Regions from separate parts of the Lactobacillus sp. ESL0700 genome, predicted to be linked through region 1. Evidence: riboswitches for the same ligand, from Rfam matches in the RefSeq annotation. Region 1 holds a riboswitch; each other region holds the start of a gene.
The links. Region 1 has a riboswitch for thiamine pyrophosphate ahead of thiW (energy coupling factor transporter S component ThiW). Riboswitches for the same ligand answer to the same signal wherever they lie in the genome.

Region 2: it holds a riboswitch for thiamine pyrophosphate, as region 1 does, so the genes downstream of both, thiM (hydroxyethylthiazole kinase) here and thiW (energy coupling factor transporter S component ThiW) in region 1, are expected to answer to the same signal.
Region 3: it holds a riboswitch for thiamine pyrophosphate, as region 1 does, so the genes downstream of both, OZX63_RS02235 (ECF transporter S component) here and thiW (energy coupling factor transporter S component ThiW) in region 1, are expected to answer to the same signal.

What each region holds. Positions count from the first base shown of each region.
Region 1 is NZ_CP113930.1:145,321-155,860, forward strand. It holds gene OZX63_RS00730 (amino acid ABC transporter ATP-binding protein) at 1-122, shown strand, start outside; gene OZX63_RS00735 (ABC transporter substrate-binding protein) at 755-1,888, shown strand; gene OZX63_RS00740 (branched-chain amino acid ABC transporter permease) at 1,918-2,796, shown strand; gene OZX63_RS00745 (branched-chain amino acid ABC transporter permease) at 2,805-3,767, shown strand; gene OZX63_RS00750 (ABC transporter ATP-binding protein) at 3,767-4,546, shown strand; gene OZX63_RS00755 (ABC transporter ATP-binding protein) at 4,552-5,256, shown strand; gene OZX63_RS00760 (sugar-binding domain-containing protein) at 5,432-6,382, shown strand; gene thiW (energy coupling factor transporter S component ThiW) at 6,462-6,974, opposite strand; TPP riboswitch at 7,030-7,119, opposite strand; gene OZX63_RS00770 (histidine phosphatase family protein) at 7,175-7,819, opposite strand; gene OZX63_RS00775 (matrixin family metalloprotease) at 7,843-8,454, opposite strand; gene helD (RNA polymerase recycling motor HelD) at 8,606-10,540, shown strand, end outside.
Region 2 is NZ_CP113930.1:1,873,381-1,883,920, forward strand. It holds gene OZX63_RS08925 (malolactic enzyme) at 1-1,309, shown strand, start outside; gene OZX63_RS08930 (AEC family transporter) at 1,336-2,301, shown strand; TPP riboswitch at 2,416-2,517, shown strand; gene thiM (hydroxyethylthiazole kinase) at 2,605-3,393, shown strand; gene thiD (bifunctional hydroxymethylpyrimidine kinase/phosphomethylpyrimidine kinase) at 3,405-4,208, shown strand; gene thiE (thiamine phosphate synthase) at 4,222-4,878, shown strand; gene OZX63_RS08950 (hypothetical protein) at 4,961-5,383, opposite strand; gene OZX63_RS08955 (helix-turn-helix transcriptional regulator) at 5,383-5,592, opposite strand; gene OZX63_RS08960 (LiaF domain-containing protein) at 5,728-6,489, opposite strand; gene OZX63_RS08965 (LytTR family DNA-binding domain-containing protein) at 6,489-6,944, opposite strand; gene purB (adenylosuccinate lyase) at 7,093-8,388, opposite strand; gene OZX63_RS08975 (adenylosuccinate synthase) at 8,392-9,681, opposite strand; gene OZX63_RS08980 (GMP reductase) at 9,877-10,540, shown strand, end outside.
Region 3 is NZ_CP113930.1:419,964-430,503, forward strand. It holds gene OZX63_RS02205 (BadF/BadG/BcrA/BcrD ATPase family protein) at 1-215, shown strand, start outside; gene OZX63_RS02210 (PTS lactose/cellobiose transporter subunit IIA) at 259-588, shown strand; gene OZX63_RS02215 (PTS transporter subunit EIIC) at 626-1,927, shown strand; gene OZX63_RS02220 (PTS fructose transporter subunit IIA) at 1,950-2,261, shown strand; gene OZX63_RS02225 (MupG family TIM beta-alpha barrel fold protein) at 2,336-3,430, shown strand; gene OZX63_RS02230 (hypothetical protein) at 3,432-3,761, shown strand; TPP riboswitch at 3,850-3,938, shown strand; gene OZX63_RS02235 (ECF transporter S component) at 3,986-4,564, shown strand; gene OZX63_RS02240 (ECF transporter S component) at 4,578-5,156, shown strand; gene udk (uridine kinase) at 5,200-5,844, opposite strand; gene OZX63_RS02250 (sigma 54-interacting transcriptional regulator) at 6,011-8,764, shown strand; gene OZX63_RS02255 (PTS sugar transporter subunit IIB) at 8,933-9,403, shown strand; gene OZX63_RS02260 (sugar phosphate isomerase/epimerase family protein) at 9,413-10,252, shown strand; gene OZX63_RS02265 (PTS sugar transporter subunit IIC) at 10,268-10,540, shown strand, end outside.

The DNA of each region.
Region 1 (10,540 bases):
CTGATCGTGTCGTCTTTGTCGCTGATGGGAAAATTTTGGAGCAAGGTACGCCAGAAGCAATGTTTGACCATCCGCAAAATCCGCGGTTGCAGGACTTCTTAGATAAGGTACTGAACGTTTAATTAATTTAATAAATATAAAAGGCAAATCTCGTATAGAGGTTTGCCTTTTTGTAATGCTTATAATCTAGATAAAAATAGGATACTCAAACGCTCATTAAGAGTGTAAAAAAAAGCATTATCAAGCTCCACCTTGATAATGCTTTTTGAGTTGTGAGTACAATGGATACTCACTATTATAATACTTATAAAGCCAGTATATCATAATTTTCTCAAGGTGAAACTAATTATTACTATTTTTGTGTCTTTAGTTTATTTAATTAAATTAGCCTTGACACCTGCTACTATGTTTCATATAATACTAATTATTAAATATAAATGAATTTTAAGGAGGTATTTTTAATGAAAATCGAAAACTTTATTAAGCAAAACATTAAGATAAATGCCGCTCAAAATTTGTTTGCCTTGTTGTTGCGCGGGAGGACTCAACTTAAGTAATTACTTTCTCAGTAATTTTATAAGTTAAGCCCTAGTTTGCGTCTTAATGAATGGGGCTTAACTAATCAGGATAAACCTCATTCATTAAGTTGAATGAGGTTTTTAAGTTGGTAATTTTAGAAAAAGGAGCGAGAAAAATGAAACGAGTTACTAAACGAATAATGGGCGCCATATCAGCGGGCGCAATTGCCTTAATGATGGCTGGTTGTGGTGCTGCTAAGAATACAAGCAAGGGCACACACCAAGACAATAAAACGGTCAAGATTGGGGTTAACATGGAATTGTCTGGGACAGCAGCTGGTTATGGTAATGCCCAAAAGCAAGGGATTCAGCTGGCAGCCGAGCAGATTAATGGTGCTGGTGGTATTAATGTCAATGGTCATAAGAAAAAGATTAAGCTAATTATTCGTGATAATAAGACAACAATCGCAACGTCGGCCTCGGTAGCGGCACAATTGACCACTAAGGATAAGGTGGCCGCAATTGTGGGGCCGGCTACAACTAATGCTGGGACAGCGGAAATTCCTAATTTGACTAAAGCGAGCGTACCGAGTGTTAGTCCGTCAGCGACCGATCCGGGTTATACGCTGCAGAAGAATGGCAAGGTGCAACCGTTTGTGTTCCGGGCATGTTTTCAGAATAATTTCCAAGGACGCAGTGCCGCTCGCTTTGCAGAAAATAAGTTAAAGGCGCAACGTGTGGCGGTATATGCCGATAACTCAAGTGATTATGGTACAGGACTAGCTAAGGCATTCAAGCAAACTTTCAAAGGCAAGATTGTCGATAGTCAGACTTATTCCGAAGGTGATAAAGACTTTAATGCAGTGTTGACTTCATTTAAAGGAAAGAAAATTGACGCGATTTATGTTCCAGGCTATTACACCGAAGTTGGTTTAATTGTTAAGCAAGCACGGCAAATGGGCATTAAGGTACCAATTATCGGTAGTGATGGTATGGCTGACCCGAAGCTCGCACAAATTGCCGGTGCCAAGAACGCAACTAACGTTTACTACACCACACCATTTTCAGTTCATGTTGCAGCTAAAAACCCAACAGCCGTTAAATTTATGAATGCTTACAAGGCACGTTACCACACAACAGCGCCAACGTTCTCGGCTTTAGCTTATGATTCGGTTTATATGGTTAAGAAGGCAATTGAGGACGAAAAGTCCGATGATTCTGTCAAAATTGCAGCTGGTCTTGCTAAGATCAAAGACTTTGATGGGGTTACCGGTAAAATCACCGTTAACAAGACTCATGATCCAGAGATGCCAATTGCAATTGAACAAATGACCGATGGCAAAGTAAGCAATTCATTTAGTATCGAATAATTTATTATCTTTAGAAAGGGCGATCCAATTTGCAAACAGTCTTACAGCAGATTATCAATGCCTTATCACTCGGGTCGATTTATGCTCTATTAGCGCTCGGCTACAGTATGGTTTACGGTATTATCAAGTTAATCAATTTCGCTCACGGTGACATATACATGCTTGGCGCTTTTGCGGCCTACTATGTAATCAGTCTTTGGCATTTTAATTTTATTACGGCGCTGCTCACGGCAATGATTGTTGGTGCGCTATCTGGTGTTGTGATTGAATACTTTGCTTATCGGCCATTACGCAAGTCGCCGCGGATTGCGGTTTTAATTACGGCAATTGGGGTGTCGTTTTTGTTAGAAAACGGCATGTCCTACTTGGTAGGGTCAAATGCACGTAGCTTTCCCCAAGTGATTGAGCAGGTCAACTACAATTTGGGCGGGGTATTAATTTCAAATATTCAGATATTGATTTTGGTAACAGCCCTGATTTTGATGGTTTTACTGCAATTAATTATTAAGAAAACCAAAATGGGTCGCGCTATGCGGGCAGTCTCGGTTGATCCAGAAGCAGCCGAATTAGTTGGTGTTAATGTTAATCACACGATTTCGTTTACCTTTGCTTTGGGTTCGGCTCTAGCGGGTGCTGCCGGAATTTTAATTGGCATGTATTACAACCAGATTGACCCGTTAATGGGGATGACACCGGGCATTAAGGCCTTTGTTGCCGCTGTTTTAGGTGGTATTGGGTCAGTTCCAGGAGCAAGTCTAGGGGGCTTCTTGATTGGTATTTTGGAAACCTTCTTCCAGTCAATTGGCCTGTCAGCTTACAAAGATGCGGTTGTTTACCTTGTCTTGATTGTAATTTTACTCTTCTTACCAGCTGGTATTTTTGGTAAAAATACTGAAGAAAAGGTTTAGGTGGCAGTATGAAAGCTAATTTAAAATATATCTTATCGTGGCTGGCTGTGATGGTCTTGGGCTTTGCCCTAATTGATGTCCTGATTTTAGGCGGCGTGATTGATACCTTTATTGAAAACATGTTGGTTACAATCGGCATTAACATTATTTTGGCAACAGGTCTGAATCTGATTATAGGCTTTAGTGGGCAATTTTCATTAGGGCATGCCGGCTTTATGGCAATTGGCGCGTATGCCACCGCAATTATTACACAATATTGGAGTACAGAAATGGGCTTCATTATTTCCTTGTTTGTTGGGATAGCTTTAGCTGCGATTATTGCCGCAATTATTGGGACAGCAACGTTTATCAGGCTAAAGGGCGACTACTTGGCAATTGCAACTTTAGGCGCTGCCGAGATCATTCGCAATGTCATTAACAATTTAAAAATCACGGGTGGTTCTAGTGGGATGTTTAATATCCCCCAGCTGTGTTCATGGCCAACAGTATACGTTTTGGTCTGCATCACGACCGTTATTTTACTGAACTTTATTCGCTCACGTGATGGCCGAGCCATTAAGGCAGTGCGTGAGGATGAAATTGCGGCCTCCGCAATGGGAATTAATACAACTAAGTGGAAGCTAGCTGCCTTTGTCTTAGGTGGTGCGACGGCCGCAATTGCTGGCAGTCTGCACGCTTCTTATTTACAAACTATTGCACCAAGTGACTTTGGCATTATGGAATCAATCTCGATTTTAGTAATTGTTGTTTTGGGTGGTGTTGGCAGTATGACAGGCACCTTCTTGGCAGCGACTGTTTTAGGTGTTTTAGACACAGTCTTACAGAATTTTGGTTCGTTAAGAATGGTTATTTATGCGATTGCTCTGATTTTAATTATGATTTTTAAACCGTCGGGGCTGCTGGGCAACTGGGAATTTTCCTTTAAAAACTTGTTTGCTCGGTTTACGAAAAAGAAAGAGGCAAGATCATGATGCACTTATTACAAGTAGACCATGTTGTCCGCAAGTTTGGCGGTTTGACGGCGGTTAACGATGTTTCGCTGCATCTTGATGATCAAGAGTTAGTGGCCTTGATCGGACCAAATGGTGCTGGTAAAACGACACTGTTTAATCTTTTAACGGGGATGATTCCGGTAACTAGTGGAAAAATCGCACTGAATAAAAGCTCGCAGAACTATGATTTAACCAAGGCAAGTGCCACGAAGATTGCAGACTTGGGTTTGTCGCGAACTTTTCAAAATATTCGCCTGTTTAAAGATTTAACGGTAATGGATAACGTCTTAACGGCGATGACCAATAAGTATCATGAAGGCTTTATGACAGCTATTCTGCGACTGCCCAATTTTTATCAAACAGAGCGCGAAATGCGAGTAGCAGCAGAAAAGCTGCTGGCAATCTTTGACTTAACAGAAAATGCTAATACGCTGGCTAAAAATTTGCCGTATGGAACTCAAAGACGGCTGGAAATTGTGCGGGCATTAGCTACTAGACCACAAATTTTATTCTTAGATGAGCCGGCTGCGGGGATGAACCCAGAAGAAACGGCGGATTTAACCCAATTAATTAAGCATATCCAAACAGAATTTAAAATTACGGTTTTGCTAATTGAACATGATATGTCGCTAGTGATGAATTTGGCGCAGCGAATTTATGTTTTGGACCAAGGGCAGATTTTGGCAACTGGGACACCAGAAGAAATTAAGGCTAATCCAAAGGTAATCGAGGCCTACTTGGGAGAAGGTGACGAGTAATGGCAATGCTAGAAGTGAAAAATTTAGTGGTTAATTACGGCGTCATTCAAGCGGTCAAAGGCGTCAGCTTTAAAATTGAAAAGGGTGAAATTGTAACCTTAATTGGTGCCAATGGTGCTGGTAAATCAACCATTGTTAAAACAATTTCTGGTCTGTTAAAACCCAAGGATGGTGAAATTATTTACCAAGGTGCGGCGATTGAACACCAGAAGGCACCACAAATTGTGGCCGCTGGAATTTCACAGGTTGCCGAAGGTCGACATATTTTTGCAGGAATGACAGTCATGGAAAATTTGCAAATGGGTGCTTTTTTAGCCCGTGACAGGTCGCAAACAAAGCAGAGTTACGATGAGGTGTTTGCTCGTTTTCCTATTTTAAAGAAACGAAAAAATCAAGATGCGGCTACCCTTTCCGGTGGTGAGCAGCAAATGCTGGCAATGGGGCGAGCATTGATGGCAAGGCCCAAATTACTCTTGCTAGATGAGCCGTCAATGGGTTTATCACCGCTGTTTATCCAAGAGATTTTTACAATTATTAAGGAATTAAACCAAAGAGGAACGACAATTTTATTGATTGAACAAAATGCCAAGCAGGCACTAGCCATTGCTAATCGCGGATATGTATTGGCAACTGGCAATGTCCAATTATCTGGTACAGGTGCAGAATTATTGGCTAATCCTGATGTTCAACGAGTTTACTTTGGCGGTTAAGTTAGCAGATGAAAATAGGCATTCAACCGTAATGGTGAATGCCTATTTGTATGCAATGTAACACTATATTTTAATATATTTGTTAATTTTAAGCAGGATTATGGTAAAATTATCAAGCCGAATAAACTTGAATTTATTAACTGCAATGATAGTAAATATAATAATGGAGAATTATATGGCTGATAAATATAATAAAAAGAAACTGGCACAGAGTGCGGCCATTGCCAGACTTTATTATGAAGAAGATTTAGGCCAATCCGAGATCGCACACCAGGTTGGGCTTTCAAGGCCGACAGTTTCACGACTATTGAAATTGGCCCGTGAAACAGGCATCGTCGAGATTAAAATTTCTAATCCATTAATTAATAGTAATCGTTTAAGTGAACAATTATCGAAAAAGTTTAATTGTAAAATTTCAGTTGTTCCCAGCAATTTTAATGGTGAACTAACGGCGCTCAAAGGTGTGGGGGTATATACTGCGCAATATTTGCAGCAGCTAATTAAACCACATGATATTGTTTGCTTGGACTGGGGCAGGACAATTCATATGGTAACAAGTAGCTTGGAAAAGCAAGTTGTTCCCGACGTGCAGGTTGTCCAACTCCAGGGCGGCGTAAATATCAATAACGAGGAGACGTATGCAGATGAGAGTGTGTCTGAGTTTGCTGCTGCTCTTGGTGCAACTGCCCACTTCTTGCCGCTGCCGCCGTTTTTTGATAATAAAACTACTAAGGAAATCGTGGAAAAAGATCACTTTATTAATCAGGCATTGCAGTTAGGCCGCGCTGCTAATATTGCCGTTTATAGTGTCGGCGCGGTGCGCAAGGACTTATTGCTGTTTCAGCTAGGGTATTTTAATAAATCACAGAAAAAGCAGCTGCAAGAAAAGGCAGTGGGCGAAGTCATCTCGCACTTTATTGATTCTAATGGCGACATTGTTAGCCGCGAGCTTGATGAACGGACTGTCGGCATAGGATTAAAGGACTTAAAATCAAAGGACCACTCGATTTTAGTTGCCAGTGGAATTTTAAAGACGCCAGTCGTTTACGCCGCGATTAAGGCTGGCTATCCCAACGAACTTATTTTAGACCAGGCAATTGGGCAGGAATTACTTACCTATCAATGATCAGGCGTTAAATAGTGGGTCAATAACTTATTTTTATAGCCCAAAAACGACAGTTCTGTTAAAGAACTGCCGTTTTAATTTATTTGAAAAATAGTTGCTGGATTTTTTGAAATTGCTTTACCTTGATTAATTTTAATAAAACAATGCTGGCAACAATTGAGCCGATAATGGCAGCGCCAATAAAGCGCGGCGTGTAAACAAACCAGTAAAGATTGTTAGTGCTGCCGGTAAACAAGACCATCACCGGATAAGAAAGGAGCGACCCGATGATTCCAGTACCGATGATTTCACCGAGGCAAGCTGCCCAGACTTTGCCGGTTATTTTGTAAAAAATTCCAGCTAATACTGCACCGAAGATGGCACCAGTTAAAGCCAGCGGCGGAATGCCCATGATTAACATTCTGATAATCCCGCACAAAGTGGCCATGATGGTTACATAAACTGGCCCTAGCATCGTGGCACCAATCACGTTGATTACGCTAGACATCGGTGCCATCCCTTCCACGCGAAAGATTGGGGACAATACCACATCCAGCGCAATCATAATTGCCAAAATAGTAAGTTTTTCCGTTTGTTTCCCTTTGTTAGTCATTTTAACTCCCAACTAGCCATACAAAAAATCCCATTCGCACCATAGCGAACGGGATTTAGCTTAATTAGCCTATTCCTTGCGCTGGTATTGTCCAGATCAGGTTCATGGGTTTAATCTCAGCTCAAACGCACCCCATAGACTTTATTAATAAATATTAATCTTGATTATACGCTTTCAACAATATAAAAGAAAGCGGTAAATTATAGTTTCATTTTATTGTATGAAGTAACTTTTCTTTGCTTGTCACTCATGGTCATGATGGTAATTGACGCGTTACGTGGCCCCTCACTAACATCAAAATCACCAAAACGGTCAGCGATACTACGAATGGTAAAGCCGTGCGTTACTAGCAGAATATTTTCGGCCCCATCAAGCTGGCTGATTAAGTCGAAGCCCTGGTCAACGCGGTGCCAATATTCCTTGGCGTTTTCGGCATCGTGAAACGGATCGGCTTCCTTAATCCAATCGGTTGCCGTATCGATTGATTCATTCTTGAATAAGTCATAGTGGTTCTTATAACCGTGAGGCCCGCCAATCATTTGCCAAGCCATGTCACTGTCCATTCCTTCGAAGTAGCCGTAAAAGTGTTCGCGAAACAGCGGCGTTGCAATATGTTGGATTTCATCACGGTTAACATTGTGCTTGATGATAATGTCGCAGGTGTCGCTTGCCCGTTTCAAATCACTGGATAAGGCGATGTCAAACGGCACATTTTTCAGTGCTTCTCCTGCCTTATCAGCACCGGCAATTCCGTCCTCAGTTAAAGGGGTGTCACACCAGCCCTGCATCTTGTTGTACCGGTTAATATAAGTTTGTCCGTGACGGACGATATAAATTCGCTTCATTACTTTTTACTCCTTCAATTTAATTATCTATGATGATAAATTTGCTTAACTTTAGCGACATCTTGCGGCTCAATTGGGTAAATGGAGCCGGCAGGATACATAACGGACTTGCCCTTATTGTGGTTAAGACCAATCGCGTGGCCTAACTCGTGTTCGACAGTGTTGATAATCCGCTGATAAGTATAATCATACATAGGATTTAATAGATAATAAACATTTAATTTTATTTTAGCCTTGTAAAGCTGCTTAGTCTTGGGATTGTAAGTAATACCTGTCAAGCCTGTAGCTTTAGTGTCTGGGTCAAACGATGGCCCAATTGTAATTTGCGCCTGTTTCTTTTTACTAGTTTGGGTAAAAGTGAAACTACCGGTATCGTTCCAAGCACTAATGGCATCTTGAGTAGCCTGCGTTAATTCGGGATTATTGCCTAAGTTAATGTATACTTTGGCAGTCCTTTTTGGCCAATGGCAGTTTTTGCCCGAGTTTTTGGCGGTTTTTCGAGTTGGATGTTTAGCTAACACCACTTGACTTGGCGTGTTAACAGGACTAATAGCCGATACATAAAGGCTGCCTAGGGAAATAACAACCACTAATGCACAAGATAATTTACGTAAAAAATGTAAAAACTTTTCCATGATAAAATCATCCCCAATACAGATGATTATAGAAGTAAATTCATCATTTTTCACCACTTTTTAATAATCTTAGTAAATGAGCCCCAAGAATTATATATTAAGTTCATTTCGTGTTAAAATAGTATGCAAGTTTTGAAGAATAGGTGACTTTATGGTAAAAGCGATGGATGAAAAACAGTTTGAACAGAAGCATCTCGATGTCATCTTGAAGATGATTAAAGAGCGGCGGGCAGAATTAACTGCGGCGATTAAGTCGGCTGAAGGTGAAGCGCGTAACTTAAACTCGCATTTCTTCGATGATGTTCGGTTAGATTATGATGGTTATTCGACCTCAATGGAAACGGCCCTTTCTATTCACCAGCAGCAGCAACTGCTTGATGAACGTGAGAATGCTTGGCAACATTCTGCTAAGCAGCTCAGTACTGTTCAGCGACTGGAAAAAAAGCCTTACTTTGCCCGGGTAGATTTTAAAGAAGGCAATGAAAAGCCGGAAACGATTTATATTGGCTTAGGTTCGTTTGCGGATAAGGATAATCACTTTTTAATTTATGATTGGCGGGCGCCGATTTCTTCCATTTATTATGATGGCAAATTGGGGCAAGTTTCGTATCTGTCACCAGATGGTGAGATTACCGTTGATATGACAAAGAAGCGCCAGTTTATGATTGAAGATGGTCAGATTGTAAACATGTTTGATACCAATGAGTCAATCGGCGATCAGATGCTCTTAGAGGTGCTGGGAGAAAAGTCCAGCACGCAAATGAAGTCAATTGTGACGACAATTCAGCGTGAGCAAAATAAGATCATTAGAAATACTAGTGCTGATTTGTTGTTTGTCCAAGGGGCTGCTGGGTCAGGTAAGACTTCCGCAATTTTACAGCGGATTGCGTATTTGCTCTATCGCTATCGTGGAAATTTGACCAGTAGCGATGTAATTATGTTTAGTCCTAACCAATTATTTAATGACTATATTAAAAATGTCCTTCCAGAAATGGGTGAACAAAATATGGTCCAAATGACTTATTGGCAGTTTGTGGCTCGGCGGTTGCCGGGAATGAACGTGGAAAACCTATTTGATCAATTTGAGGATCAAAATGCGGATACGGCAATCGGTAAGTTTAAGGATTCGACGGCTTTCTTTAAATTGGTAACGCGTTATGCCAAGCACTTGAATAAGCGCGGCGTTGTCTTTAAGGACATCTTTTTCCGGAACAAGAAGCGGCCGTTTTTTGCTAAAGATAAAATAAATGAGATTTACTATTCATACAATTCTAACTATAATTTAAGTAATCGAATTGACGCAACGCGTGAAGAACTGATTAAGACGCTTAACCGCAAGATTAATGCGGAAACTAAAAAGGCCTGGGTGTCAGAAACAATTGAAAGCTTGAGTAAGGAGCAGTTGAATGCTCTTTATGACCGCCCAGACCAAGAATTTGATTCCGAAGAAAAAGAAGAAAAATTCTTGGGCCGCAAGATTGTAATTAAGGCCTTAGGCAAGGTTTACCAGCAAATTCGACACAATAATTTTATCAATATGCGTGCACAATACCTGAGCTTTTTGCGGGCAGTTCCAAAGATGACCGACCTTAATAAGTGGCAGATTAGTGCCACTGATTGGGCGAAGCACGTAGAAGACGTGAAGGCCAGCTTTATGAAGCATTACATTCACATGAATGATGTTTCGGCATATTTATATCTGTATGATTTAATTACCGGCCGCCACGTTAATTATGAGATGCGTTACACCTTTATTGATGAAATTCAGGATTATACGCCATTTCAATTGTGTTATTTGAAGTATAACTTCCCGCGGGCAAAATTCACGATGCTCGGCGATTTGAACCAGGCGATTTTTACTAAAGATGAAAGTCGCAGTCTGTTAAAGCAGATAAGTGGCTTGTTTGACCCAGAAAAGACGGCGGTGGTGCAACTAACCAAGTCATACCGGTCAACTAAGCAGTTAACCGACTTTACCAAGCAGATTTTACGGCAAGGCGAAAAGATTGAATCATTCAACCGTCAGGGACCAAAGCCGGCATTGTGGGGCCGCAAGGATGATACTGAAGCAATTGCGGTTTTAGAG
Region 2 (10,540 bases), 250 kb from region 1:
TACTAACCCGCAAAATGCGGCCTTTTTATCAATTGACGATGCGGCAAATATCACAGCATCCCTAACTAATGCTGCTGCAGGTCGCGATATTCGTTTAATTGTCGCAACCGATGCTCAAGGCATCTTGGGCATTGGCGACTGGGGCGTTAACGGCGTTGACATCGCTATTGGTAAGCTGATGGTTTATACCGCAGCTGCCGGCGTTGATCCCAGCCAAGTTTTGCCCGTTGTATTAGACGTTGGTACTGATAACCAAACCTTGCTTGATGATCCAGAATATCTGGGTAACCGTCATCACCGCATTCAAGGTGAACAGTACATGACTTTTGTCGACGAAGTTGTCCAAAATATCGAAACTGTCTTCCCGCATGTTTTGTTACACTTTGAAGATTTTGGTCGCGAAAATGCCGCAACCATTCTAAATAAATACAGAAACGATATTTTTACTTTCAACGACGATATTCAAGGAACAGGAATTGTTTCTTTAGCCGCAGTTCTTGGTGCGTTAAATATTTCTAAGAAAAAGTTAACAGACCAAGTCTTTTTAACCTTTGGTGCCGGAACTGCTGGTATCGGAATTGCAAATATGATGCGGGACGAATTAGTCCGTGCAGGCTTAAGTCCAGAAGAAGCTCGCAAGCACTTTTACCTTGTCGATAAGCAAGGTTTGTTGTTTGATGATACCCCCGAGCTGACTGCTGGCCAAAAAGACTTCACTAGAACACGCAGTGAATTTGCTAATGCCGATGAACTAACTAACCTTGAAGCCGTGGTTAAAGCTGTCCACCCTACGATTATGATTGGGACCTCGACACAGCCCGGTGCTTTTACTAAAGCTATCGTTCAAGAAATGGCAGCACATACAGCTAGACCAATTATCTTTCCGTTATCTAATCCAACTAAATTAGCCGAGGCCAAAGCTGAAGACTTAATTAAGTGGACTGATGGCCGGGCTCTTGTTGCAACTGGGATTCCTGCTGATGCAGTCGAATACCAAGGTGTAACTTATGAAATTGGCCAAGCCAATAATGCTCTGGTATACCCAGGGCTCGGTCTTGGAGCAATATCCGTGAAGTCTAAGCTAATGAGCGATAAAATGGTCGCAACCGCCAGCCATGCTTTAGGTGGGATTGTTGATCCAACTATTGCTGGTGCTGCGGTTCTGCCGCCAGTTGCAAAACTAACCAGTTTCTCAGCCACAATTGCCGAAAAGGTAGCTCAAACTGCAATTGATCAAGGTTTAGCAGGTGAAGGAATTACTGACGCCAAAAAAGCCGTTCAAGAAACAAAGTGGATGCCTAAATATTAATTAACTACAGAAAGAGGAAACTTTTTATGCAAGTCTTTTTGACATCTGTATCAAGCGTTGTCGTGATTATCTTAATCATGGCTCTCGGCTTTTTACTAAAACAATTTAATTGGATTGACGATAAATTTGGTAGTGAAATTTCTAGTATTATTACTAAAATCGCCCTGCCAGCTTCGATTTTTACAGCTGTTATGAAAAACCTTAGCCGCGGCAGCCTGCTGCAATTATCAACCGAATTATTGTTCCCAGCATTGGGCGTAATTATCGGCTATATCATTGCTTGGCTCTGCGTCAAAGTCTTTAAAATCCGTCCTGGCCGCCGTGGTATCTTTATGAACGCCGTGGTTAATGCCAACACAATTTTCATCGGAATGCCGCTAAACATGGCACTTTTTGGTGATAAAGCCATGTCTTACTTCCTGGTATATTACATTATCAACACCGTTTCTACTTGGGCATTTGGCGTTTTCTTAATTCAAAACGACGACCCAACTGCTAACGGTAAAAAGACTAGCCACAAAATTAATTGGAAGAAGCTTTTACCAATGCCACTTGTTGGTTTCATTGTCGCTTTAGTCTGGATGCTATTAGGAATTCCTGTACCTACCTTCTTAAACTCTACATTAACTTACGTTGGGAACTTAGTAACGCCACTTTCACTTGTTTATATCGGGATTGTCCTGCATGACGCCGGAATTAAGAACGTCAAGTTCGATCGCGACTCAATTTTGGCCTTAATTGGTCGGTTCATTCTTTCACCAATCGTTTTAATTATTTTAATTAAAATCGGAATGAATGCTGGCTTCAACTTGCCAAGTTTGATGCGGCAAACTCTAGTTGTGCAATCAGCAACGCCAATGTTAGCTGTTTTACCAATTTTGGCTAACGAATCACACGGCGATGTTAAATACGCAACTAACATTGTTGTCGAAAGTACAATTCTCTTTATTATTGTAGTGCCAATTTTGATGACGATTTTACAATTTATCTAACAATAAAAAAATAAAGACCAAGCTGTCATTACTAGCTTGGTCTTTATTTTTTAACTTTAATCTCGCCGCTAACTTATCATTGTATTCTTCATTAAAAATCGCTATAATTGGAAGCGATAACACGAGGGGGGCCTTTTAGGCTGAGATGAAACACCGTTTCAGACCCTTTGAACCTGTAAGCTAATACTTGCGCGAGGAACGTGTCAACTACCTATTGCTTTGACACAACTATGTGCCAAAGCTTTTTTATTAGCTTAAAGTTATGGCTCTGAGGACTTCTTCAACTATTTTTAGGAGAAAAATATGCAGTTAGAATTATTAGATAAATTGCGCAAGCAGAACCCCGTTGTTCTTAATGCCGCTAACTTCGTTACCGTTCAAGATGTCGCCAACGGATTAAATGCAATTGGTGCTTCGCCCATTATGAGTAACGAAATTGATGAAACCAGCGAAATGGTCAATATGGCCTCGGCTGTTGCCATTAACATGGGTAGTTTAACTAAATTACAGATTGCACACATGAAGGCAATGGGCGATTTAGCTCGAGAATACAAAAAGCCAATCGTACTAGATCCTGTTGCTGTTGGTGCTGTTCAATATCGACTTGATGTTGCCCAAGACTTATTATGGAACTTTCATGTGAGTGTGATTCGTGGTAATGCGGGAGAAATCGCTGCTTTAGGCGAATTTGCATGGAATGCTAAGGGTATCGATGCTGGATCTGGCACGGGCGACCTTGATGAAATTACTAAGGAAGTAGCTAAAAAGTATCATTGTACTGTTATTGCTAGTGGTGCAACTGATACAATTAGTGATGGCAATAATGTGGTTCACGTTCATAATGGTACCCCTCTGTTTCAAGCTCATGTAGGCTCTGGCGACATGTTAACCAGTATTGTCGCTGCCTTTTGTGCAGTAACCGATAGTCGCTTCGAGGCGGCTCAAGCTGCAACGCTTGTGTTTGGCTCAATCGGACAATTGGTCGTCCAAGATCATCCCGATGTTGGCCCCGGCAGTTTTGGGATGTACCTCATGGACTACTTAGCCAAGGTGCAAGTTGCCGATATTAAAAAGATTGCTGATTATGATTAAGGAAGTATTTTATGGCAGAAGAAATTAATTCATTCCCTCAAGTTCTGACAATTGCTGGAACAGATTCTGGCGGTGGTGCTGGTATTATGGCAGACCTCAAGACTTTTCAAATGCAAGGCGTCTTTGGCACTGCCGTTGTGGTCGCCGTTACTGCTCAAAATACGTTGGGCGTCCAAGCATCGCACTTGCTCCCACTTGAAATGATTGATGAGCAGTGTGCATCTTTAGCTGCTGATTTTAAAATTCGGGCAACCAAAACCGGCATGCTCGGTGATGCTGCTCACGTTCACCAAGTTGCCTTAAATTTGCAAAAATATGACTTCGGTCCAGTTACAGTTGATCCCGTCATGGTAGCTAAAGGTGGCGCTCACTTGCTAAGTGAAGATGCAGTTACAACCGTAAAGAAGGAGTTATTGCCATTAGCCAACTTAGTAACTCCCAACTTGCCAGAGGCGCAGGTGTTAACGGGCATGACGGTTACTTCGCAGCAGCAGTATCCCGACCTTGCCTACTCGCTGCAAGATATGGGTGTTAAAAACGTGCTAATCAAGGGCGGACATTCCACTACTGAAGAAGTCCGCGACTTTGCCCTTCTTGAAGACGGCTCCAGCTTCTGGGTTAGCAGTCCGCGCACGCATACTAACCGCACGCATGGCACTGGTGATACTTTAGCTGCCGCAATTACTGCTCAACTTGCCCTAGGACATGACTTAGCCGCGGCTATTAAACTCGCTAAAAAGTACGTTACAAAGACAATTGAACAAACAATCCAGGTGGGTCATGGTCACGGACCACTCAACCACTGGGCAAAATAGATAGGAAAAACTAATGCAAAAGTTTAACGCAAACATTCTTCAGTCTTATTTTATTTGTGGTACTCAAGATTTACCTGCGGGTAAAACTTTGCCGGAAATCGTCGAAGAGGCACTAGAAGCTGGGATTACGGCTTTTCAATTTCGTGATAAGGGACCTAATTCAACTTTAAATGATAATGAGCGACTGCCAATGGCTCGCAAGTTGCACGAGCTTTGCCAACAATATCAAGTGCCCTTCTTTATCGATGATGATGTAGAGTTAGCCAAAGCAGTTAACGCCGAGGGAATTCACGTTGGTCAAAGTGACGAAGCGATCCAACAAGTAATTGACGAAGTTAGCAGTCAAATGATTGTGGGCTACTCCTGCTCGACTTTAGCAGAAATTGAAGCTGGCAACCAAATTGCCGGGATTGATTATTATGGTAGTGGTCCGATTTTCACGACACAATCCAAGGCTGACGCTGACCCTGTAATTGGTCTCAATGGTCTTAACGAATTGGTAACCAGCAGTGAGCATCCCATCGTTGCTATCGGCGGCATCACGGTAAAAGACTTATCTGATATTGCTCATACTGGAGCTGCTGGTGCAGCAGTAATTTCAATGATTGCTCAAAGTAGCGATATTAATGAAACTGTTCAGGCAATGCTTGATGCTCCGTGGCATAATTAAAGTATATATATTTAAAATCACGCCATTAGACGTGATTTTTTGCTAGCAAAAAAGGCCGCTATGATTACTGGCGACCCTATATTTAATTTTTTCGTTCCTCAATAATCGTGAAGATAATTTTTAGGATTAAACTAATGTTCCAATAGAATATTGAAAGCCCAACAATTATTATTAAATCATCTTGCCTGTAAATACCATATAAGCATGTGGAAATCACGATGACACCAAACATCAACCAATTCAACCATTTAGCTACTCGTGCACCAGCTGCACGATCAATATAATGGTCACGTTCATCATCATCACAAATGTCTCGCTTACCCTTTTTAATGTCTTGCCAATTAACCAGGTAGCCTGAAGCACAAATTAACAGTAATATTGCCCAAATAATATGTTTAATTCTATATGCCACATCTTTATCATGAAAAACGATCACTATTTCAAGTAAACTCATTACTAAAAAGAACAATCCATAAACAGCGGAACGCAGCAGCTTTTTCTTCATTATTGGTTCTCCAAATATTCTTTTAAACAAAATAAATCTTCAATACTTATGCCAAAAAAGCACGCCAACTTATATGCTAGTAATAGCGATGGCTTGTACTTGCCCTTTTCTACAGAAATAATTGTTCGTTGTGTAACCCCAACTTTGTCAGCCAGTTCTTCCTGAGTTAATTTATGCTCTAGTCGCAATTTTTTCACTAAATTCGGCATTATTTTCATCTCTACATTCAATATTCAATATGAAGCTCACTTCATATGAAACTAACTTCATATTATTACATTTAGTAATAAAAATCAATCATAAATAAAAAATATCTGTTCCTAATCAGGAACAGATATTTCAATTTAAACGTAATTAATTTCTACATCGCCAAACTTACTATTGCCAGTTAACACTAGCGTTGGCCCACCGCCATTAGAGCTGCCATTAATTTCAACATCGCCGAAAATTGACGACATCTGGTCATCAACATGCCACGATAACGGAATATAAAGTGAGACATCACTCATTGATGAATTAATATCTACAATTACCGTATCAGTTGCCGGCTTAGCTGCATCAAGATAAACCTTGGCATCCCCCATTAACGAATTGATGGTAACACTGCGCAAACTCTGCGAGCGAACATACCGCGAAACATCAGACAGCTTTTGATTAACCACAATATCTTGCTCGTCTACATCCTGACTGCTACTGTCAAAAACATGATCGGCGTGAAATGACTTTTCTGTACCAAACTTTGACCAACCACCATTGACATTATGTCCGTTAATATACACATGCGTATGGTGCCGTTTGTGCGGAAAAATCATGTGCAGGCCACCAGTGATTAAACATGCCGCCAGTAAGACAGTCCACGGGACAATCTTAGTGATTTTTAGTGGCTGGGCATACACAATTAACAAAAAGGCAATTGAAAAAATCGTGCCGCCAATACTGCGATTAGTCAGGCCTTCAATCAAGCACGCACCAAAAATAATTGTCCAAAAAATCGTCCAAAAATTTAGCCGAAACGAAAACAAATTTAACTGATTCATGATTAAAAAGATTGCTGCTCCAAGTAATGCTATTCCCCAAAACAGTTCTCTAATCTTTTGCTTTTTCATTATAATGGCCTTCTCTCGTTTAATCGATCACTCAAGCTGTGGTAATAGTGGCGTGAAACATAGACAGTTTTGTAAGTATCATGAAAGTGTACCTGACAGTTAGTAATAGACCTAGTCAATGAATATACTTGCTTCAAATTCAAAATCGTGGATTTGGAAACGCGCATAAACTGACTGCTCAATAAGTTCTCTAATTCGTATAATTTATAGTTAACGCTGAACGAATCACGTCCCGTATGTGCAACCACTTGCCGATCTTCTGTTTCAAAAAACAAAATGTCATTTAAATCCAAATAATATGAAACGTCATCTTTATAACATTCAAGCTGGTCAGGCCTTTGACTGACTTCCTGCAACTGCCGATAGATCCGCTCAATTTCTGGCGATAATTCTTTTGCTTGAATTGTTACCACTGGTTCGGTCACATCAGGGTCAAGGTCAATTTTTACTTTCATGATTCTCACCTGCCTTTCATGATGATTATTAAACGCTAATTTAAAGTTAAAATCTACCCTCTTTGCATAAGTGGTCGTTTTAAGTGCGTAAGTTGCAATTAAAACGACTCTAATTAAAAAAGCAGACTTGATTAAGTCTGCATTTTTGTTATTCAAGTCCTACTTGATGGAAGATTTCATCGACATGACGCAAATGATAATGGTAATCAAAGGCGTCAGCCACATCATCCTCGGACAAGTAATTCATAATTTGACTATCTTCAACTAGCTTTCTAAATGAAATACCATCTTGCCATGACTTAGTCGTTAACTTTTGCACCATATCATAAGCTGCCTCACGAGATAAGCCCGCCTCATCAATCAGCTTCAACAATAGACGCTGGGAATAAATCAGACCATAGGTCTTGTCCATGTTCTTAAGCATTGTTTCAGGGAAAACATCTAGGTTAGTCAAAATCCGGTTAAAGCGGTCAAGCATGTAATCAATCCCGATCGTGGTATCAGGTAAAATTACCCGCTCAGCACTTGAATGCGAAATGTCCCGTTCATGCCATAAAGTTACATCTTCATAGGCCGTCACAATATTACCACGTAAAACCCGCGCCATACCACATAAGTTCTCTGAGCCAATCGGGTTACGCTTGTGTGGCATCGCCGATGAACCCTTTTGACCAGCACGAAAATGTTCTTCAACTTCATGAATTTCCGAACGTTGTAAACCGCGAACTTCCGTTGCCCAGTTTTCAATGCTTGTAGCAATCAGTGCCAAAGTGGCAATATATTCGGCATGCAAGTCGCGCGGCAAGATTTGACTGGTAATTGGTTGGCGCGTTAAGCCCAGTTGCTTCATTACACTGGCTTCAACAGCCGGCGGCACATTGGCAAAAGTCCCAACAGCACCAGAAATTTTCCCAGATTCAACACCTTTAGCCGCATGTTCAAAACGGTCAATGTCCCGATTAATTTCGGCATACCAACGAGCAAGCTTCAAACCAAAAGTAGTTGGTTCTGCTTGGACGCCATGTGTCCGGCCCATCTCAACAGTATCCTTATATTTAAGAGCCTTTGCTGCAATCGTTTCTTTTAGTGCAAGTAAATCCTGCCGAATAATTGCATCAGCTTGCTTCAAGATATAGCCTTGAGCGGTATCAACCACGTCGGTTGAGGTCAAACCAAAGTGAACCCACTTTTTTTCTGGGCCAAGGCTCTCCGAAACAGTTCTGGTAAAGGCTACTACATCATGATGCGTTACCTGCTCAAGTTCTGCAACACGCTGCGCAGTAAAACTAGCATTTTTAGCAATTTTGGCTGCATCAGCTGCCGGAACTTCTCCTAGTTCACTCCAAGCATTGGTTGCCGCAATCTCGACCTTTAGCCATGCCGCATATTTATTTTCATCTGTCCAAATTTCACCCATTTTCGGGCGTGTGTAGCGTTCAAGCATCGGTTACATTTCCCATGGATTTTGTAAAACAATCGTTTGCTCACGATCGGGACCAACAGAAACTGTAACTAACGGAATGCCGACAATTTCTTCAACCCGCTTTAAGAATTTTTGGGCATTTTCTGGTAAATCTGACCAAGTCTTAGCCTTGGTAATGTCTTCTTGCCAAGCTGGTAATTCTTCATAGACTGGCTTGCAACGGTAAAGTTCCTTCAGACTAGCTGGATAATAGTCAATTTTCTTACCATCTAATTCATAAGCAGTTGCAATCTTAACAGTGTCAAAGCCGCTAAAAATGTCGAGTAGGTTCAAACTTAAAGCATTAATTCCAGCAACCCGCTTAGCATGACGCAAAGCAACAGAATCAAACCAACCAACACGACGTGGACGACCGGTGACTGTTCCGTATTCATGAGCAGTATCGCGAATGCGGTCACCAGTTGCGTCAAGCAATTCTGTTGGGAATGGACCAGCACCAACACGGGTAGTATAAGCCTTGCAGACACCGATAACCGTATGTAACCGGTTGGCGCCCATCCCAATACCACTAGCAATTCCGCCAGAAATTGTATTAGATGATGTGACAAATGGATAAGTTCCTTCATCAATATCGAGCATTACACCCTGGGCACCTTCGAAAAGTACCTTTTCTTGATTATCAAGTGCATCGTTAACTAAGACTGACGTGTCCGTAACGTACTTCTTAATCTTTTGGCCATATTCGTAATATTTATCAAAAATGTCTTCAAACTTAAGTGCTGGCTTACCATAAACCTTGGTGAACAAAGCATTCTTTTCTGCTAAATTAGCACGCAGTTTTTCTTCAAATGTATCTTTTTCTAGTAAATCACAAACGCGAATGCCAATTCTAGAAGCTTTATCCATGTAAGTTGGTCCAATACCATTCTTGGTAGTACCGATCTTATTAGCTCCCTTGGCTTCCTCTTGATATTCATCCTGCTTGATGTTGTACGGCATAATGATGTGTGCCCGATTGGAAATTCGTAATTTACTGGTATCAATTCCGTTCTTTTCCAGATTTTCCAATTCACCTAGTAAAACTTCGGGATTAATCACGACCCCGTTGCCGATTACAGCAGCCTTATCTGCCGCAAAAATACCGGAAGGAATTAACCGCATCTTAAATGTTTTACCGTCAATTTCAATCGTATGACCGGCATTGTTACCACCATTTGAGCGGACTGCATACGCTGCATCCTTACTCAAAAAATCAGTAATCTTACCTTTACCTTCGTCGCCCCATTGACTACCAACAACTGCAACTGCTGTCATTTTGTTCACCTCATAAAAAATATACAAATATCACAAAAATTAGTCTAACAATTTATAAGCTGTTAGTCAAATTAAAATGCGAATTATTTCAGCGATTGAATTTTTAATAGTTCGATTTTTATATTGACAAATTAAAATAAATTGATTATAGTTACTCTCGTTCAAACAGATAAGGAATTAGGAGTCGATTGAATTATGAGTAACTACTTTAGTATGGAAGCCTTTGACTACGATGACATTCAGCTTGTACCTAACAAAGGAATTATTAAAAGCCGCCATGACGCTGATACTAGCGTTAAGTTTGGAAGCCGAACATTTAAGATACCAGTCGTTCCTGCTAATATGGAAAGTGTAATTAACGAAGATTTAGCCGTTTGGCTTGCTAAAAATGGCTACTACTATGTCATGCACCGCTTTCAACCCGAGAAGCGACTTGACTTCATCAAAATGATGCATGAACAAGGACTTTTTGCCTCAATTTCTGTTGGTATTAAAGATAGTGAGTACGCTTTTATCGATTTGCTCGTTAAAGAAAATATCATCCCCGAATACATTACAATTGATGTCGCTCACGGTCATTCCGTGTACGTCATTAAGATGATTAAGTACATTAAAGATAAAATGCCGGATACATTTTTGACAGCTGGTAACATCGCCACCCCTGAAGCCGTTCGCGAATTAGAAGGTGCTGGCGCTGATGCGACAAAAGTTGGTGTTGGTCCCGGCCGTGCCTGCATTACTAAACTTAAGACCGGTTTTGGTACTGGTGGTTGGCAGCTAGCTGCTCTCAGAATGTGCAGTAAGGTTGCAAGTAAGCCAATCATCGCTGACGGTGGTATTCGCCACAATGGTGATATTG
Region 3 (10,540 bases), 270 kb from region 1:
TTGATGAGCAGGCGGATGCGTTGGCTGCTGAAGTAATCGGCTTACTAAATCGTTATAAAGAGCCTGTACCAACGCAGCTAGCGTTATCCGGTTCAGTCGTAGTTAATAATGCACAATTTAGGCAGCGACTACTTAAGCAAGTCATGCAAAGCTATCCACAAATCGATGCTCATATTGTGAATAATAATAACAGCTGTGCTGTTTTATATATATAGTTAGTAGTAAAATTGAAATAAACAACGAAAGAAGGTGAGGCCAATGGATGGAATTGAGCAGATTGCTTTTGAAATGATTAGCAATACTGGGGAAGCACGATCATTACTGATGAAGGTAATTGATGATGCTGACAAAGGGAATTTTGATAACTGCGAAGCTGATTTTAAACAAGCAAATGAATGCTTGAAGACCGCACAAAACGTGCATTTAAAGGTGATTAGCTCTGAAGCAGATCAGAAGAAACTGCCATTTAGTATCTTGTTAGTACATGCTGAAGATCAAATGATGGCGGCAGAATTAATTCGTGATTTAGCCCAATATATTGTTAATTTGAACAAAAAATTAGTTGGGCTTGAAGATAAGACAAAATAATTTTAAATAAATGTATTTACTTTAGAAGGAGGTACACATGAAATTTAATTCAGAAAAAATAGCTAACGGAATGGCTAAAGTAGCCGGTAACCGTTATATGCAGGCTATTGCCAATGGTATGACGGTTATCATTCCTGTTTCCATTGCTAGTTCTATTTTTACATTGATTGCGCAACTGCCAATTCCGTTTATTAAGCAAAACTTGGCCGCATTTCAAATTCCAGTAACATTTTCAATCGGGTTAATGGGATTGTATTCTTGTTATTCAATCGCTGCCCACTTAGCAAAATCATATAAGCTTGATCGCAACTCTAGTAGTACAATTGCGGTAATGGTTTATTTGATGTTGGCTATTACACCCGAAACAATTACCCCACAAGCAGCTAAAACTACAGGATTAGCTGCGGGAACTGTTTTCCCAACGACTAACTTTGGCTCTTATGGGCTATTTACAGCTATGTTATCTGCCTGTGTTTGTGTTTGGGTAATTCATTTCTTCAAAGAAAAGAATTTAGTTATTAAGATGCCAGATGCAATGCCACCAGCAGTTTCTAGTGCATTTACATCATTAATTCCGGCAGCTGTTTTGATTATTATTGCTTGGTTTATCAAAGTTGGTTTACACTTTGATCTTAACCAAGGATTACTTAACTTACTGCAACCATTATCACAGTTTGGTAAAGATAATCTGATTTCCGTATTAGTACCAATCTTCTTCAACTCACTGTTCTGGATGTTTGGGATTCACGGTGCGATTACTTCAACTCCAGTTGTTCCATACTGGTACGCACACTTAAACGCTAATATGGCCGCAATTACTCACGGTGCAACTGCTGCTACAGTACCACACTTTATGACTGAGCAATTCTTACAATTCTTTGTTTATATTGGTGGTTCTGGTTCAATTTTAGCTTTATGTATTTTGCTTGCATTCTTGTCCAAATCAGATACTGGTAAGGCAATGGGTGCAGTTGTATTAGTACCAAGTATTTTTAACATTAATGAACCAATTATCTTTGGTCTGCCAATTGTGTTGAACCCATACTTTGCTGCTCCATTTATTTTAGCGCCAATGGCTGATGGTGTAATTACTTGGGCAGCAACCGTAACTGGTTTGCTAAATAAGACCACGGCAATTGTGCCATGGGTATTGCCTGGGCCAATCGGAGCATTCTTTGCTACTGGTTATGACTGGCGGGCAATTGTGGTTGCTATTGTTAACGTTCTTGTTTCAATGGTAATCTACTTCCCATTCTTTAAGATGTGGGACAGACACCAAGTCAAGGTTGAAGCTGAAACTGCTGCCGCAGAGAAAGCTGAGGCAGCAGCAAAAGCATAATTGAAATTTAGGAGGAAACCTAATGAAGATTTTATTATCATGTAGTGGTGGAATGAGTTCGTCATTAATTGCTAATGGCCTTGTAAAAGAAGGTAAAAAACGTGGCATTGATGTCGAAGTTAAAGCTGTAGGAACGGAAGGCATTGCTGATGAGCTGAGTGCTGATCAATATGACATTGTTTTATTGGCACCACAAGCCGTTTTCCGCAAGCAAGCTGTTGAAGATGAGGCTAAAGACCATCATATTAACTTCTTGTTGATTCCACGGACAATGTATACTCCGCTTGCTGCAGGTAAGCTGCTTGACTTAGTTAGTGAAGAATTAGCAAAATAATTAAAAACACTTCAGCTAGTTTGGTTGAAGTGTTTTTTGCTTAATGCATAATTTGATAAATAAGGAGATTTTTTATGACAATGCGCCACATTGGGTTATCAATTTATCCCGATCACAGTGATGAAAAACAGGACGAACAATATTTACTACTTGGTGAAAAATATGGCTTCACTCGGATTTTTATGAGTATGTTGGAAGCTAAGGATGTTGCAGCCACTAAGAAAAAGTTTCAACATATTATTCAGTTTGGGAACAAGCATGGCTTTGCTACAACCTTGGATGTTTCACCAAGTATCTTTAAGCAATTAGGGATTTCATATACCGATTTGTCATTTTTTAAAGAAATAGGAGCTACTGCAATTAGACTTGATGAAGGATTTGACGGCAGAACAGAGGCAGAACTAACATTTAATCCGGAACACATGATTATTGAATTAAACATGAGCAATAATACCGGGTACTTGGATAACGTCTTGAGCTACCAAGCTAATGAACCATTTATTTATGGCTGCCACAACTTTTATCCACAAGTTGGCTGTGGGCTTGAAGATAACTTCTTTGAAGAATGTAGCAAAAACTTTAAGAAGCATGGCATTCACACCGCTGCTTTTGTTTCCAGTCAATGTGGTACACACGGACCTTGGGATGTAAATGATGGCTTGCCAACTAGAGAAGCCGACCGTCACTTACCAATTGAAGTTCAGGCCAAATCGTTATTTATGACTAACTTAATTGATGACGTGATTATTGGTAATTCTTATGCTAGTGAGGATGAGCTGCGCCGTTTAAGTGAGTTAGATAGATATGAATTATCTTTTGATGTTGAAATGTTACCGGGAATTAGTCCATTAGAGCAAAAAATTTTGCTGGAAGACAAGCATTTTCGGCGTGGCGACAGCAATGCTTTAGTTGCTCGCTCAACCATGCCGCGTGTGTGGCACAAAGCAGAGGCTAACCCAGCTCATGATAATCAAACACAATTTGAGGTTGGCGATATTTTGATTGGTAATGACGGCTTTGGTATTTATAAAAATGAATTACAAGTTGTACTTCAACCACATAGCGACGAACGGAAAAATAAGATTGCTGCGATTAAGCCAGAAGAATTGCCATTACTAAAATATTTACGACCATGGACTAAGTTTAAATTCGAAAGTCATCAAAATTAAAATGAAGCTAAATTCGTTCATTATCATAATTGGGCTACTCGTCTTATTTTGGGCAGCACGGGAATTTGTCGCTCGTGTTTATCGCGCTGGTCACCAAATTTATAGCGTTTGGGTTGAAGTAATCAGTATTTTTTTGCTAATCCCAATTTTGGTATATTGTAAAAATACAGTTGTCGTAACAGTTGCAATGGTAATTTTTACATTTAACTGCATGGTTTTCTTAATTGCCTTTAGCCGTAACTTTAACGCAATCATGCGGGGCCAAGGAAATGGCATGATTGCTAGATGGGTTCGCAAGTCAAATAATAAGCAAAATGATAAGAATAAGTAATCAATAATAATTTCTTTTTTGATGATTAGTGAAAATCGGGGATTGCTTTACTATCATTATCATTGTGGTATACTATTTTTAATTAAAAATTAGTCACTAGGGGTGCCAATAGCTGAGAATTACCCTCGGAACCTGAACAGGACAATGCCTGCGTTAGGGAAGTGTTTGAACAAGCATTTAATTTGTACTCCTTCTGACTTAAAAGTTAGTTAGGAGTATTTTTTATGTTCACAAGATCATCAAAATGGAATGTTAAGTCGGTAATTTTGGTCGCATTGATTGGAATTATTATGGGAGTGATTTATACTTACGGCTTTAATTGGGCCTACAACATTATTAAAATGGCACTTGTACCCACGGGCTTTGCACCAGTAACGGATACCGTCTTTTCGGGCTTATGGCTAATGGCGGCACCACTTGCAATGTACTTTGTCCCGACAATTGGCTCTGGTACAATTGGTGAAGTTTTAGCCTCAATTGTAGAAATGGCAATTGGTGGTCAATGGGGTGCAATAACGGTTATTTCCGGTTTGATTCAAGGAGCAACGAATGAAATCGGCTTTTTCCCGAAAACCGTACGTTATCAAAACTTTTCTTGGAAGAGTGTGATGATTGGTGCCTTCTTTGCCGGATTAGGAATTTTTATTCCGTCATACATTCTTTATGGTTGGGGTAAATTTAATATGACGGTCCAGATTGTCATGTTTATTACCAACATGATTTCAGCGCTTGTCTTTGATGGGGTGTTGGTTAAATTAATCGCTAATCTGTTTGACCGCACGCTAAAGCCACGGCTTGCATAAATCGAGGCCAATCATGTTTACAAGATCATCAAAATGGAATGTTAAAGCTATTATTTTAGTTGCCTTAATTGGGATTTTGATGGGTATCTTTTATACCTATGGCACCAATGGGCTCTATAATTTGGTTAAAATGTTGCTGCTGCCGACGGGGTACGCTCCGGCAACCGACGCCTTTTTTGCGGGGTTATGGTTAATGGCGGCGCCGCTTGCGATGTATTTTGTCCCGACAACTGGCTCGGGATTAGTGGGCGAATTGCTGGCTTCAATCGTGGAGATGGCTTGTGGCGGCCAGTGGGGCGTCACCACTGTGGTTTCTGGTTTAATGCAGGGCTTAACGAATGAAATTGGCTTTTTCCCGAAAAAATCTCGCTACCAAAGATTTTCTTGGCGCAGCGTTTTGACAGGTGCCTTTTTTGCTAGCTTTGGCTTTTTTATACCGTGCTATCTAATGTATGGCTGGTATAAATTTGCGGTTAAGGTGCAGATTGTGATGTTCTTTGTCAGTATCATCTCGTCAGTTTTATTTGACGGGGTGTTAGTTAAGCTGATTACTAACTTGTTTGATCGGGCGTTAAAGCCAAAAATAGAATAATTTTAAATAAATAAAAAGGTCGAGGATAATTTCCTCGGCCTTTTTAATTGGTTACTTCTTTTCGTAAAATTGCGTGGACTTTAGTGGTTAACATGTCAATCGCAACATCATTTGCGCCGCCTTCGGGAACAATGATGTCGGCGTAACGCTTGGTTGGCTCAATGAACTGATGATACATTGGCTTAACTGTGCTTAAGTATTGGCTAATTACGGAGTCAATTGAACGGCCACGTTCATTAATGTCGCGTTCAAGTCGTCTGATGAAGCGGATGTCGTCATCGGTATCAACATAGACCTTAATGTCCATTAAGTTCCGAATTTCTTCGCTTCCTAAAACCAAAATTCCTTCAAGAATGATGATGTCAGCAGGTTCAATATGAATAGTTTCACTGCTTCTTGTGTGTTCTTTAAAGTCATAAACTGGCATTTCAATTGGCTTGTAGTTAAGTAAGTCGTTGATTTGTGCTTTAAGCAAGGGAATATCGAACGCATCGGGATGGTCATAATTAATTTTCATCCGCTCGCTCATCGGAATACCGGTATTATCCTTGTAGTATGAATCCTGCGTCATGATTAGGACGTGTTCATTTTCCTGCATTTGGTCAACAATTTTATGGGCAATCGTTGTTTTTCCACTGCCCGAGCCGCCGGTAATCCCAATTACGACGGGTTTTTCAAGTTTAGACATTCAGACTCTCCTTTTTTATCACATAACATTCTACTTTAGTTTGGGTTGAAATACCACTGATAAAGTGATAAATAACAGATTTTAAATTAAAATAACCGATTTCGCCTTGAACAGTTTTTGTAAAACCGCTAACATAATTGTGAAATGAATTTACGGAGCAAGTGGTATGAATATTAAAGCGAAAATATTATCTTTAATTAAGGAAAATAATCAATCTGAAGGACACTTTTTATCAACTAGTGACTTGGCAAATAAATTAAATGTTAAAAGAAATACGGTCAGTCATTATCTTAATCAATTGGTAAAAGAAAATCAGATTATTAAAATTAACACTCGGCCTGTGATTTTTGTAGATCGCTCTAGTGTCGGGCAAGACAGCGATCAGCCATTAAAGCAGGAATATGCAAGTATTGCCGAATTGAAGCAGAGCCTTTCTGGTTCCGATACTTTTAAAAGTGTGATTGGTCATGACCAGTCACTTTATAGCCAGATTAGAAAGCTAAAGGCAGCAGCGTCTTATCCTGGGAGGTTGCCAATTCTAATTAATGGTCAAACAGGAACGGGTAAAAGCTACATTGCGCGAAAGTTTTTTGATTATTGTGTAGAGAAGGGATATATTGCCGCACAAGGAAAATTTGTTAGTTTTAACTGTGCGGAATACGCGGATAATCCGGAATTATTGACCAGTACATTATTTGGTTATGCCAAAGGAGCATTCACCGGTGCGGACGAAGCCCATAAAGGATTGTTTGATGAGGCCGATAATGGCATGCTGTTTTTGGATGAGGTTCACAGGCTAGATCCTAAGGGCCAGGAAAAATTATTTTCTTATCTTGATACAGGAACAGTCTCCTCATTAGGTGAAGCCGCGGAAAAAAGACAGGTAAACGTGCGCTTAATTTGTGCTACTACCGAAGATATTCAGAGTAGCTTTTTATCGACTTTTATTCGCCGGATTCCAGTTCAGATTACGATGCCACCGTTGAAAGAAAGGACTTCCAACGAAATTCGTTCGTTGATAATTTACTTTTATATCCAACATGCCAAGAAAATTGGGCGAAGTTTACAAATTAATAATCAAGTCTTTGCGACGCTGATGAACATGGATTTCAAAAGTAACATTGGCCAACTGAAAAATGCTGTTTTATTGTCTGTGGCTAGTGCTTTGGGCGAAGCTGACTCAGCTGGCACAGTGCAAGTTAAACTCGGAGATCTTCCGCAAGATATTTTGCTTTCTGAGGTTAATTTGGATAAGCAGGGGATGTCACAATCGCAGAGTGATATTGTCATTAACTCGGAAAGTAAATTAACCGATTTTATAAATAACCGCCAAAGCATTAACTATATTAAGCAAACTTTTGAAAATATTTTTTCTATGTATGAGCAGGAGGATTTTTCCTCTTTTCAAATTAAGGCTTTTTCTAAAGTTAATGCCTTGTGTGATTACTTAGTTTTTAAAAAAGATATTTTAGATATTGGCGAATTGCCCTTGGATTTTATTAAAAAATCACTTAATAGTGAAATAGGATACCTGCAGGACGACTTGCGCAATGACTTTAATGGCAATCTTATTGTTGCCATTTCGTATTATTTTTATTTTAGACAAGAGAATTGCTGGTCTGTTTCACCACATGAGGGGCAACTGGCAACCGAGATAATTACTAAAATGAATGAAAGTAATTATACGGCTCAGGTTGTTCAAACGGTTATTAACGTTGTAAGTAAAATGCTAAATTTGCATACTGATGAAATCGATAATCTTTTTCTGACGATTTATCTTAGTGGCGTACAACGTAAGAAAAATTCTGGCTTGATACATTGTATTTTGCTAGCTCATGGCTATTCAACTGCTAGTAGTATTGCGGATACAGTTAATAAAATTGCTGGTGAACCGCTTTTGGATGCTTTTGACATGCCGATAGATATTCAAACAGAAGATATTGCTCAAAAGGTGTCGAATTATATTCATGTTCGGCACGTAACTAATGGCTTAATCTTAATGGCAGACATGGGATCTTTGGAAAAAATTCCAGAATTACTCAAAAAAGATTTGAACTTTCCTGTGGTTATTTTTAATAATGTTTCTACTCAATTGGCACTGTTTGTTGCAAGTTATGTTAAAGAGCGTCGGCCAATTGACACGATTGTACAGAAGATGGACAAAGTAATTCATAATGATTATCGAATTGTTTATCCCAAGATGGTTAAGCAAAATGTGATTATTGTTTGTTGCTCAACTGGTGTGGGGACAGCAAATAAGATAAAGGAAATGATTCAGGAAAGTTTGCCAAAAGACGTTGATATTAAGATTATGGCATGTTCGTATGAATGGCTAAAAATTGAGGATCAGGAAAGTGCAATTAAAAGAAAATATAATGTTTTAGTTGTGATTGGGACAATTGATCCTAAATATAGCAGTGTCCCATTTATTTCCTTAGATCAATTAGTTAATGGCTCCAAAATCAGTTTGCTGCAAGGTACGTTAAAAGATAGCCTGAGTGTAGATGATTTATACAGATTTAATGATTTGATTTTGAAAAACTTCAGTATTGAAAGGGTAATTAATTCATTAACAATACTAGATACAAAAGAAGTAATTAAAAATATTGACTTGTGTATCAAGAAAATAGATGAGTATCTGGACACGAGATTGCCTAACCAAACAATTATGGCATTGTATGTACATATCAGCTGTATGATTGAAAGAATAATTCGTAATCAGGTTTTAGAAATCGAGCCGATAGATTTTAAGATAGATAAGAATAGTCAGGACAATTTTAACTATATCAAGAAGGCTTTGCATTTACTTGAGCAAGTTTATAATATTAAGATTCCACTTGTGGAAGTTGAGTATATTTATGAATTGATTTTTAAGACTAAAAATAATCAGCTAGACTACACAAAAGATGATGATTTTTGACAGTAACTTTTCAAATAAAATAGTGTCAAATTCTATCTAAAAAGTACAAAATAATTTATTAAAAGCGCAATCATAATCATGATTGCGCTTTTTTGACAGAAACTTGGCACGAAAATTGCTTATATATGTTTGAAGTGCGAATTTAATAATTTTAAGGGAGGAATTACTTTGATTAGACTTATGCGAGTAGATCATCGGTTATTACATGGTCAAGTTGCCTTTTCATGGACACAAGAGCTAGGTGTTAACTGCATTTTGATCGCGAATGATGATGTGCCAAATAATGATATTCGTAAGACAGCGATGAAATTAGCTAAACCACAGGGTGTCAAGCTAGTAATTAAAAATATTGAGAACTCTATCAAGGCTCTGCAAAGTGGCGTTACGGATAAGTATAAATTGTTTATTGTTGTTGAGTCAGTAGCGGACGCATATGCGTTAGCGACAGCATACCCCAAAATAAAACAAATTAATTTGGGTGGCACTAAGCCGGCTGATGGAACAAAACAAATCAGTAAGGCAGTTAATCTTACTCCAGACGATGAAAGTAAATTAAACGAACTTATTGAGAAGGGTTGTGAAGTTGAAATCAGACAAGTTCCTAATGATAAAAAAGTTTTCTTCAAGGATATTGAATAGGCATGACTTATGAACAATAAAATTAGTAAGACCCGATTATCAGCGATGAATTACTACTATCGCAACTTTTCGTTGGATTATTTTTTAGACTCAGTTAGTCAAGATGGGTTAACAAATATTGAATTATGGACTAGTCCGCAACATTTTTGGATTGAAAAAGATGGTCACCAAGATGTTAAGGAATTAAAAAGAAAAGTAGCAGCTCATCATTTGCAAATTATTTGTTTAACACCGCAGCAGAGTAATCCTAATCCGTATAACTTAGCGGCCAAGGACGAGAGATTGCGCAAAGGCTCATTTGGCTATTTTAAAAATCTAATTGATAGTGCAGCAGAGTTAAATGTACATCTAGTTGCTCTTAACTCTGGCTGGGATTTTTATGATGAAAATCCTGCTGAAGCTTGGGATAGATCAGTTGCAATGCTCAAGATGGTTGCTGACTATGCGAAGGATCGTGAAGTTAAAATTGCCATTGAAGCGTTACAACCAGATGAATCGCATCTAGTGAATTCGATTGTTGATTTAAAGCATTATCTAAAAGATGTAGGTAGAGATAATGTTGGCGTCAACTTGGATTTAGGTGCCATGGCTAGGAATTATGAGACTATTGCACAATATTTTGAATCATTAGGAGAAAAAATAATTCATTGCCATTTTGTTGATGGTAATCCTGTAGGGCATCGCTGCTGGGGTGAAGGCGAGCGTAATCCCGGAGAAGACTTCAATGTATTTAATTACTATGGCTATCAAGGATATTTTACTTTTGAATTTGGTCAATCCAAGTATTTTTTAAATCCTGCGGAAACTGAAAGAAAAGCATTGCGGTTTTTAAATCCGTTTTTAAAGTAGATGGGAGAAATAAACATGAGTAATGTGGGAACGTCTTTATTAATAGGCCTGATAGGGTTTATGGGACCACTGGACTTTGTTATTGGGTCTAACATGCTAAACAGACCTATCATTTTGGGTCCATTAGTTGGTCTTGTTTTAGGAAATTTGACACAGGGAATAATCATTGGTGCATCCTTGGAATTGGTCTTTATGGGTGCGATTTCGGTTGGTGCCTATCTGCCCCCTGATGTTATCGTTGGTGGTGTTTTAGGAACTGCCTTTGCGATTTCTTTGGGTAAAGGTGTT